2 regions of the Solibacillus sp. iso_87 genome follow, and region 1 is predicted to be linked to the other one. Evidence: predicted binding sites of a transcription regulator. Region 1 holds the regulator's gene; the other holds the start of a gene.
What was found. Region 1 encodes CtsR, which represses protease genes until heat stress. Its sites were predicted from a motif close to ATGGTCAATAAAGGTCAAACA; they were not measured.
Positions count from the first base shown of each region.

Region 2: a site for CtsR is predicted at 2,567-2,587, ahead of AC0VXV_RS04160 (ATP-dependent Clp protease ATP-binding subunit). Genes of this name have one in related genera too.

Region 1 is NZ_CM149656.1:3,858,964-3,864,295, forward strand. Features, by position in the region: gene AC0VXV_RS19745 (ATP-dependent Clp protease ATP-binding subunit) at 1-978, opposite strand, end outside; gene AC0VXV_RS19750 (protein arginine kinase) at 975-2,072, opposite strand; gene AC0VXV_RS19755 (UvrB/UvrC motif-containing protein) at 2,069-2,611, opposite strand; gene AC0VXV_RS19760 (CtsR family transcriptional regulator) at 2,624-3,088, opposite strand; gene AC0VXV_RS19765 (DUF4870 domain-containing protein) at 3,290-3,595, opposite strand; gene AC0VXV_RS19770 (acyltransferase) at 3,716-3,946, opposite strand; gene AC0VXV_RS19775 (protoglobin domain-containing protein) at 4,089-5,332, shown strand, end outside.
Region 2 is NZ_CM149656.1:857,566-862,897, reverse strand. Features, by position in the region: gene AC0VXV_RS04165 (YjzD family protein) at 1-147, shown strand, start outside; gene AC0VXV_RS04160 (ATP-dependent Clp protease ATP-binding subunit) at 415-2,547, opposite strand; gene AC0VXV_RS04155 (metal-sulfur cluster assembly factor) at 2,721-3,029, opposite strand; gene AC0VXV_RS04150 (dienelactone hydrolase family protein) at 3,091-3,855, opposite strand; gene AC0VXV_RS04145 (Cof-type HAD-IIB family hydrolase) at 3,958-4,764, shown strand; gene AC0VXV_RS04140 (alpha-amylase family glycosyl hydrolase) at 5,029-5,332, opposite strand, start outside.

The DNA of each region.
Region 1 (5,332 bases):
GATATATTTGCGGTACTCATCCAATGTTGTCGCACCGATACATTGCAGTTCGCCACGTGCCAATGATGGTTTTAAAATATTCGACGCATCAATTGCACCTTCAGCGCCACCTGCACCGATTAATGTATGAAGCTCATCGATGAATAAAATAATATTGCCAGCCTGGCGAATTTCATCCATCACTTTTTTCAGACGGTCTTCAAATTCCCCACGATATTTCGTACCTGCAACAACTGTACCCATATCAAGCGTCATTACACGTTTATCGCGCAGCGTTTCCGGTACTTCATTATTGATAATTTGCTGTGCCAAGCCTTCTGCAATAGCCGTTTTACCGACACCTGGTTCCCCGATCAGTACCGGGTTGTTTTTTGTACGACGTGACAGTACTTCTACAACACGTGTAATTTCTTTTGAGCGACCGATAACCGGGTCAAGTGAACCTTCACGCGCTACAGCTGTTAAATCGCGGGCTAAACTATCAAGTGTTGGTGTATTTACTGTTTGTGTCATGCTGGAATTACCACTAGTGTTTGAATCATTATTGCCTAATAAAAGTAAAACTTGTTGGCGTGCTTTATTGATGCTTACACCTGTATTCGCCAATACGCGGGCAGCAACCCCTTCACCTTCACGAATTAAAGCTAATAAAATATGCTCTGTTCCGACATACGCATGCCCTAATTTACGTGATTCATCCAATGAAAGTTCGATTACCTTTTTAGCACGTGGTGTGTAATGTACGATTGGGCCTACATCTTCAGTACCTTTTCCAACGAGTTCCTCAATGCCAGTTTCAATCATTTGAGGGCTAATATTAATTGCTTCCAAAGCTTTAGCGGCAATTCCGCCACCTTCACGAATTAAGCCAAGTAAAATATGTTCAGTTCCGATTTCTTTATGCTTAAGACGAATTGCCTCTTCTTGAGCAAGTTGTAATACCTTCTGAGCACGTTGTGTGAATCGATTAAACATCATAGAAAATCCTCTCCTTTTTCCCCATTGTTTGTAGCTTCATCTTGCTCGTTTAACTTTTCTTGCAACAGCTTCGCACGATACATATCACGCTCTGCTGGTTGTAACGTAGTACCAATATATTGCTGAATGAGTCCAGGTTGCATAATAAGCATGCACTCATTTAGTTTACGCTGTGAAATTGCTTCTAATAATCCTAAACTTACCCCAAGACGTACATTTGATAAACAGCTTGCCGCTTCTTCACTCGTTAAAATTTTTGCGTACTTCAATGTACCAAGGGAACGGCTTAAGCGGTCTTCCAACATCGAGGGGGCACGCATCAGCAAATTTTTGCGGGCAAGTTCTTCTTTTTTGATTACTTGCTCTACAACATCCTGAAGCTCCTGCAAAATCATTTCTTCTGATTTACCTAATGTGATCTGGTTTGATATTTGATAAATATTCCCTAAATTTTCACTGCCTTCCCCATATATACCCCGCACAACCATTCCTAATCTTGTCATCATCTGAATTAATGGATTCATCTGTTTCATCATTGTGAGTGCTGGTAAATGGAGCATGACAGAAGCTCGAAGTCCTGTTCCGACATTTGTTGGGCAACTTGTCAAATAACCATAGCGGTCTTCATATGCATACGCAATTGACTTACTTAAGTAGCGGTCAATATTGCGAGCCTTATCAAATGCTTCTTTTAAATTCATCCCTTGAGTAAGACTCTGTATGCGAATATGATCCTCTTCATTTACTAATATGCTAATGGATTCATCTTTTGTTAAAAAAAATGATCCAATTTTTTTTCTTCGTGCCAAATTCGGGCTGATCAAATGCTTCTCCACTAAAATTTGGCGTTGTAAAACCGGCATATCTTTTATTTGGAAATAGGAAAACTGATATGGGTTGTTATCCGAAGATAATAATGACTTCATCAATTTTTCTTCGATTATTTGTGCTTCCTGTTCTGTAAAACTTATCGGAAATCGAGTATTGGCAATATTACGAGCAAGCCGAATGCGCGTGCTAATGACGATATCGGAATCGCTTTCGTGTTGCATCCAGCTGGGACTGGCATTCGTTAAAAAATGCTCGATGTTCATGCGTTCCCCTCACCTTCCTGTTTTATTTTACTTTCCAATTCCCTTACTTCATCACGTATGGAAGCTGCATCTTCAAAACGCTCTTCCGCAATAGCTTGCTGCAGTGATGAACGGAGCTCTTGGATTTGTTGTTCTACTTTTTCTTTTGAAGGTCCTTCTTCCACATACCCTACATGCTGAGTACCTGCCTGAAGACGTTCAAGTAGCTGTGGTAATTGCTCGCTAAATGTTTCGTAACATTGACCGCATCCAAATTTCCCTTGCTTTAAAAACTGTCGGTACGTAAACCCGCAGGAAGGACAGGATTTTGGGCTGTTTGTATTCGTTGTCGTACTTTCTTTCTTTGCATTCACAGGTACAAAATTGAACCAATTTGAAATAAGCTGCTGAAGAGATGCAGGCTCTTCATTTACGTCAAATTGAAATGGATGAAATTGAGTGGCACATACTTCACAGTAGTGACGCTCCACTTTTTGACCATTGTGAACTTGAGTAACGGTAACATTGGCATGACGCTGTTTACAATGCTCACATATCATAATAATCCACCTCTACTTTTCAAAAGAAATCGTTTGTAGCATTGCATGCATAATACGTGCTCTTAGCTGATCACGCAGCGGTAAACCTACCTGTAATGTGACCCGGTCTAAAGCGGCCTTCATAATGCTTGCTTCTCGCTCTGTAATAATGTCCTCATCCAATAACCGGAAAATAATACGTTCAGCATTAGTTTGAGCAATTTCGTTACCTATTTGTGTTTCCATTTCGTCCAATAGATTTTTCTTAGAGTGGATCGTTACTCGCAAAATCCGAATATAACCGCCACCACCCCGCTTACTCTCTACATAGTAGCCATGCTCGGTCGTGAAACGCGTATTGATAACGTAATTGATTTGGGAAGGAGCACAGGCAAATTGCTTTGCTAATTCATTTCGCTTTATTTCAATAAGTCCCTGTCCCTCTAATTCAATAACTTCCTTCAAATACCCTTCAATTATGTCAGATATATTCCTCATGCTGTCTCTCACCTCTCATCAACTGACTTTGACTATCTTTGACTTAAATATACAATATTTTTTTTTTGAAATGCAACTAATCACTCTTGTTTTAGGTTTCCCTATTTTTACATTAATAAATCCCTATTTATGTAAAAAAAGCGATAAGGTGTTTTAAACAAACCTTACCGCTTTTATGAACTTTGCCAAATTGAGGATAAATTATACCCAGCGTCCTACAATTGGATAATTCCAGTGCTGATCAGATAATGCTTTTACAATACCGATGACCGGTGCAATCCAGAAGATGAGTAAAAATACTAATAGGAATGGTAAACCAATTAACAATACAGAAAGAACTCCTGCAATGGCTATTAAAATTCCGAATACGACTTGGAAAAGCAATGCTTGGATTGCTGTACGCTTTACTTCATCTTCAGAACTTATTAAGAAAAACAGAATCGGTACTAGGAACGGCGCAAAGAATGCACTGGCATGAATAATGATTTTCGACCATTTAGATTCCATTTGTTATCAACCTCACTTTAGTTTATTAGCTTATTTACGGATAATATTCGTAAAAGTTTCATAGAGAGGACAAAAATCCCGAATTTTTATTTCGAGATTTCTTTTGATGTCTATATTTGATTAATATGGGCCTCTATCTTTCGGGTTATCCCCTTCTTGTGGGAATAAAAAGTAGGAAATAACTGCGGTTAAGATGGTTGCTCCAATAACTATTAAAATGCGGTCACGGTAGCCTACTTCTGCATAATTGTTTACTAGCATGATATACGATGCGATCGCAACTCCAAGCGACAATGGTAAAACAAATTTTAAACGCCCTTTATGAAACTTCATCATTACAACGCCTTTCACTATTTACTGCATCCATTTTAATAGTTATATTACCTCAAATACAAATTACTGTAAATTTTTAATCTCTATAGAAATATTAATATTTCATCCGATATAAACAGTAAAATAGTATTATTTAATAATACATGAATCGAGGAAGAACATGGGTATTCTGTTTTCTAGAGCAACAAAAGTTTCAAACAAGCCTTATTTTGATATTGCAAATTATGCACAGCAAGTAAACCTGGATGTTTCAAACTATCCTAACTTACATAAACAGCTTCAATTGCTAAATTTAACGAAAGAGGATTTAGCCGTGATTAAACAGCTGGAACCTTTTGCAAAACAAGTTGTTCCAGTTATGGTGGAGAAGTTTTATGGTGCGATTAGCTTAAGTCCGGAGCTTGTGGATATTATAGGAAGTTCAGCTCGAATGGAGCGTCTTAAAGGGACATTAACAAAGCATTTAGAAGCGATGTTCAACTGTAATATCGATTCAAATTATATAGAGGAACGACAAACGATTGCACATGTCCATGTTAAAATCGGACTGCAATCAAAGTGGTATATTGCATCATTCCAATCGCTAATGACCACGTTTATCGACTTTATTAGTAAAATTGAAATGTCAAATGAAGAAATGGCTAAAGCAATTAATGCTTTTTCAAAACTAATCAACTTTGAGCAGCAGCTTGTGATTGAAGCATATGAAAAAGAAGAGCAGCGCATTCGTACTGAAAGTTTGGAAATGAAATACCGAATTGTGGAGCGAATTCAACATACTGCACAAGAGTTAACGCATATTAGTGATCAGACAAATGCCTCATTACAGGAAATTGCGAGTCAATCCGAAGAAATTGCTTCCAACACAACACAAGGATTAAATTTAGTAGCGGAAACAGAAAATAAATCAACGACAGGGACTACATATTTAGTTAACCAGACAGCAATCATGACAAACATTTTAGATCGTGTGGACACTCTTGAATCATCAATGGTTAAATTGCGTCAATCGTCCAAAAAAATTGCTGAAATTGTAGGGTTAGTAACAGGGATTGCCGATCAGACAAACTTGCTTGCATTAAATGCATCTATTGAAGCAGCACGTGCAGGTGAACATGGGAAAGGATTTGCCGTAGTAGCTGATGAAGTTCGAAAGCTTGCTGAGGAAACTAAAAATGCGGTACAAAACGTCTCTCATTTAATTAAAGAAACCGAACTTAGTATTTCACAAATGTCCGACTCTGTTTCAAGTGTTGATGAGCAAGTAAAAATGAGTGTGGATACGCAAAAAAACTTGGCGGATTCCTTTACATCAATTACTGAAGCCGTACATGGCATTAAAACGCAATATGAAAACACGAATGAAGACATTCATGCCATTTCATCTGTTATTACCGGTTTAAC
Region 2 (5,332 bases), 950 kb from region 1:
AACTATGTAGTAAGTTCTGTATTAAGTGTAGATTTTAACTTCATGAATGGCGTAATCGTATCATTAGTATTCAGCGTATTAGTTATTATTATCGCTGCAATCATTCCAAACGAATCAACTCCAGAAGCAGAAGCAGAGCATCACTAATAGATAACAAGGGGCTGTCCGGTAAAACTACTGGACAGCCCCTTGTTATTTACGTCTATTTTTTCGGGGGCTGACTTTATTAGAAAATTTCCATACAATATTAGAAGATATATACTCAATATTAGAAAAGTCGACCCGTTTATTTGAACAGTAGTACCTCTAATTAGAACTTCCGGCTTTTATTGGAACTTTTTCATTTATATTAGAACTCTAATCCTCCCTAAATAAAAAAGCTTGTACGCATTTACGCACAAGCTGTCTTCACACTTAATTTGATTTTTTTATAACCAACTCTTCATTTTCCAATGCAATCGATAAACTTCCACCTGCTGTAACTTCCCCTTTTAACAGCTCACGGGCAACAATCGTCTCCAAATGGCGTTGGACAAAACGTTTGAGCGGACGTGCACCAAACTGCGGGTCAATTCCGTGCTTCACAATCCAGTCTACAACTTCCCCGTCAACAGAAAGCGTAATTTCCTGTTCTGCTACCCGATCTTGAAGCTGCTTTACATATTTCCAGGCAATCTTATGGAAGTGCTCATTCGATAATGCATGGAACATAATTATATCATCCATCCGGTTTAACAGCTCAGGCTTAAAGTGCTGGCGTAATGCCGCTTGGACAAGCTGTTTCGATTCTTCTGATGTTTCCAGTAAAAACTGTGAACCGATATTGGATGTTAAGATAATGACGGTATTCGTAAAGTTGACGATCCGTCCTTGGCTATCGGTGATGCGGCCATCATCGAGTACTTGCAGTAAAATGTTGGCGACATCCGGATGTGCCTTTTCGATTTCATCCAGCAGTACAACGGAATATGGATTACGGCGTACCGCTTCTGTCAGCTGACCACCTTCTTCGTAGCCAATATAGCCTGGAGGAGCTCCGACTAACCGTGATACAGAATGCTTCTCCATATACTCGCTCATATCAATACGGATGAAATGGTCTTCTGAATCGAATAGTTGTGCGGCCAACGCTTTTGCCAATTCCGTTTTTCCGACACCGGTTGGACCGAGGAACAAGAAGCTTCCGATTGGCTTATTTGGATCTTTAATACCAGAACGCGCACGCCAAACTGCTTCCGTTACATACGTTACCGCATCGCCCTGACCAACTACCCGTTCATGCAGTGTATCTTTTAAACGGAGCAGTTTTTCGCGTTCACCTTCAACAAGTTTCGTTACCGGAATACCTGTCCAGCGTGAAATAATTTTAGCGATTTCTTCTTCAGTCACTTCTTCACGCAGCATCCGGTTACCTTCCGACTGTTTCAACTGTAGTTCCAGTTCGGCAATTTCCTTTTCAAGCTGAGGTATTTTACTGTATTGAAGCTCACTTGCCCGCGCTAAATTACTGCCTGAAATAAATAAATCATCGCGCTCGGCTTCCATTCTTTTCAGTTCATCTTTTTTATCCCGCACAATTTGTAAGCCGTTTTTCTCGAGTTCCCACTGTTCCTTCATTGACTTTATCGATACTTCCAATGTATCAATTTCATCTGTAATTATTTCAAGACGTTTTTTGCTCGCATCATCTTTTTCTTTTTTCAGTGCCTGCTGTTCAATTTTCAGCTGAGTGAGGCGGCGCGTTAACTGATCCAGTTCCTGTGGCATTGAATCGATCTCGATGCGGATCATTGCACATGCTTCATCAACCAGATCAATTGCTTTATCCGGTAAAAAGCGGTCTGTAATATAACGGTTTGCCAGTTGGGCCGCTGCAATAATCGCGCGGTCATGAATGCGTACACCACGGTGATGTTCTTCAAAACGATCTTTTATTCCTCGTAAAATGGATACTGTATCTTCAATAGAAGGTTCTCGCACCATTACTTGCTGGAAGCGGCGTTCCAATGCAGGATCTTTCTCGATATACATCCGGTATTCATCCAATGTTGTCGCTCCAATACAGTGCAGTTCACCGCGTGCAAGCATTGGTTTCAGCATATTTCCTGCATCCATTGCTCCGTCTGTTTTCCCTGCACCGACAATTGTATGGATCTCATCGATGAATAAAATAATACGCCCTTCTGATTCTTTCACTTGCTTTAATACCGATTTCAGCCGCTCTTCAAACTGCCCGCGATATGATGCACCGGCAATCAGTGCACTCATATCCAGTTCATAAAGCTCCGCATCTTTTAATCCTTCAGGAACATCCTGTCTTACGATTCGCTGTGCCAGCCCTTCGACAATCGCTGTTTTACCAACACCTGGCTCACCGATGAGGACCGGATTGTTTTTTGTTTTACGTGAAAGAATACGAATGACGTTCCGGATTTCCTCGTCTCGTCCAATAACCGGATCCATCTTACCGTTTTTTACTTGTTCAATTAAGTTACGTCCAAATTGTTCTAAGGGCGGACGATTATCTTGTGTTTGGTTAAATTGCATAGAATGCACCCTTTCATTTAGTTTGACCTTTTTTGATTATTTTAATTATAAGTCAAATTTGGTCAAACAACAAATAATTACGCCCTGTTTCTTTCGCAAATTTTCTAATAAAAAACGATCACTTTGCCTATATGCAAAATGACCGAATTTCAATTTATTTATTCATTTATTAATTAACGAATGCCTAATGCCATCTTTGCATAGCGTGACATATTATCTTTAGACCATGCCGGTTGCCATACGATATCGACTTTTACTTCTTTTACTTCCGGTAATTCGCTAAGTGCCGTTGTTACTTGGTCAACGATAACCGGTGCGAGCGGACAACCCATTGATGTTAATGTCATCGTAACGATTGCTAAGCCCTTGTCTGTTAAATCCACTTCATATACTAAGCCTAAGTTGACGATATCAATGCCTAACTCAGGGTCAATTACGTTTTCCAATGCACCTAACATACTTTCTTTCATATCGTGATCAATTGCCATTTTAAACTTCCCCTTTCGCCATGGTGTTAATGTTAATCATAGCAGAACGCAAGATTTATGCCAAACATTGCGCCATAAATTGCGTGACTTGCAAAATCCCGTTTCTCGAAACCGCATGCCCTGCTTTTCGTTCTGCCAAATAAGTAATATGTTCTGCTTTTTTTTCTTTTTCTAGTTGTTCAACATAATCTCGGCTCATATGATAAGGAACGACCGTATCGCGCTCACCATGCCAGAAAATAATCGGTTTGTTTGCCCATAAATCTTCATGCTGCTCCATATCGAATTTTTGGAGCATTTGAAGCAAGCCGTTTTGCTGTTCTTCAGATAGCGGAAATGTTACGCCTTTTTGCTTTAAATCCTCTACTTGATGGAGGGCCAGTTTCGTATAGCTTGTCGTTCCCATACAAATACCTGCCGTTTCAATCCATGGATAGATCGCTAAACAGCCTGAAGTGACAATTCCGCCCATTGAAGTCCCGGCAATCCCAACCTTGTTCCCTGCCAAGTTTTTCAGCTTCAATTCTTCATAAATAGTATGTACTTCTTCCACTGACTTTAATACAATTTTCCAGAAGTTAAAGTTCATCTGATCTTCTGTCAATTGGTTCGAGCGCTCGCCATGCATTAATGCATCCGGTAGTATAACGCGTACACCTTGTTGCACAAACTGATAAGCGTAATGTAAATTATGTTCCTTTGCGCTTAAAAAACCATGAAGAAAAATTACGACCGGTGTTTGCTCATCCATCGTTTCATCATATACATGCAGTAATGGAATGGACTTCCATTGTTCTTTATCAACTATCAAATTTCTCACCTCTTTGTTTACATTAGCAAAAATTGGTCGATGTTTCAAAACTTTGACGAATGCTATTTTTGCACGTTACAATTATACCCAGGCTAAAGGAGGCTTACTCTTATGAACGAACATTTAATTGTATTAGATTTAGACGGCACTTTATTGACGGACGAGAAGAAAATTTCTGCGCTGACAAAGGAAACTTTGTTGAAGGCAAAAGAAGCAGGTCATCAGGTGATGATTGCGACAGGACGTCCGTATCGTGCGAGTCAGCTTTATTATCAGGAGCTTAGTTTAACAACTCCGATTGTCAATTTCAACGGAGCCCTCATCCACCACCCTAAAAATCCGATGTGGAAAACGATTCATACAACTGTCGATTTAAGTGTAGTCCATGATGTTGTAGAATCTGTTCATAAATATGAATACGACAACTTAATCGCCGAAGTATTGGATGATGTGTACCTTCACCGTGAAGATGAAGGTGTGCTTCAGTTGCTGCATATGGGTAATCCCAATATTTTAACTGGCGATCTGAAAAATACATTAAAGGAAAATCCGACAAGTTTACTCATTCAAGCCGATGATGTCAATACACCGATCATCCGCAAGCATTTACAGGATGTGCACGCTGAACTGATCGAGCATCGTCGTTGGGGAGCTCCATTCCCGATTATCGAAATTGTCCATAAAGGGTTAAGTAAAGCAGTAGGCATCGACTATATTGCAAAAGAAATGGGCATTCCGCGTGATCGCATCATTGCATTTGGCGATGAGGATAATGACTTGGAAATGATTGAATACGCAGGCGTTGGCGTTGCGATGAGTAACGGAATAGACGATTTGAAATCAATCGCCAATGAAATTACGTTATCGAACAACGAAGACGGCATCGGGAAATTTCTGCAGGACCGACTAAAACTGTAATAAAATATAAACAGCCTGGAAAAGCATGTTGTCTGCTTCTCCAGGCTGTTTCATTTTATCCCGCATTAACGGGTAGTAGACTACTGCCTTTAGACTTATGCAGGGGAAAAGGATAGGCAGGAGGTCAACTACCCGTAAAAGCCCGATTGGTTCGGGCCAACACGATGTTGGTCACGCAAGCGTTGGCACAGGATGTGACGGTTTTAGTTTGGGTTCCTTTTTATCAGTGGGGGTAAAAAAACCCCCACTGATTGAAGTTTCACTTTATTGAGCTGAATTTTCTGCACGGCGTTTTTTTCCGCGCTTCATAATAACAATCATAAATGCTGTGTATAACACAACGACCAATCCAAGTGCAACAATATAAGAAGTGTTAATGCCACGCGCTTCAATCACTTGGTACACTTCAACCATTTCACGGTCTAAAATAATCGCATAGTTGCCGTCTTTATTTTCACGGATGATTTCACTGTTGAACATTCCGCGAACTTCTTTTCCTTCACCTAGCTCAGCCACCGGAATATGCACACGTTTTGTTTTACTACTATTATTAATGACTACAATCCAT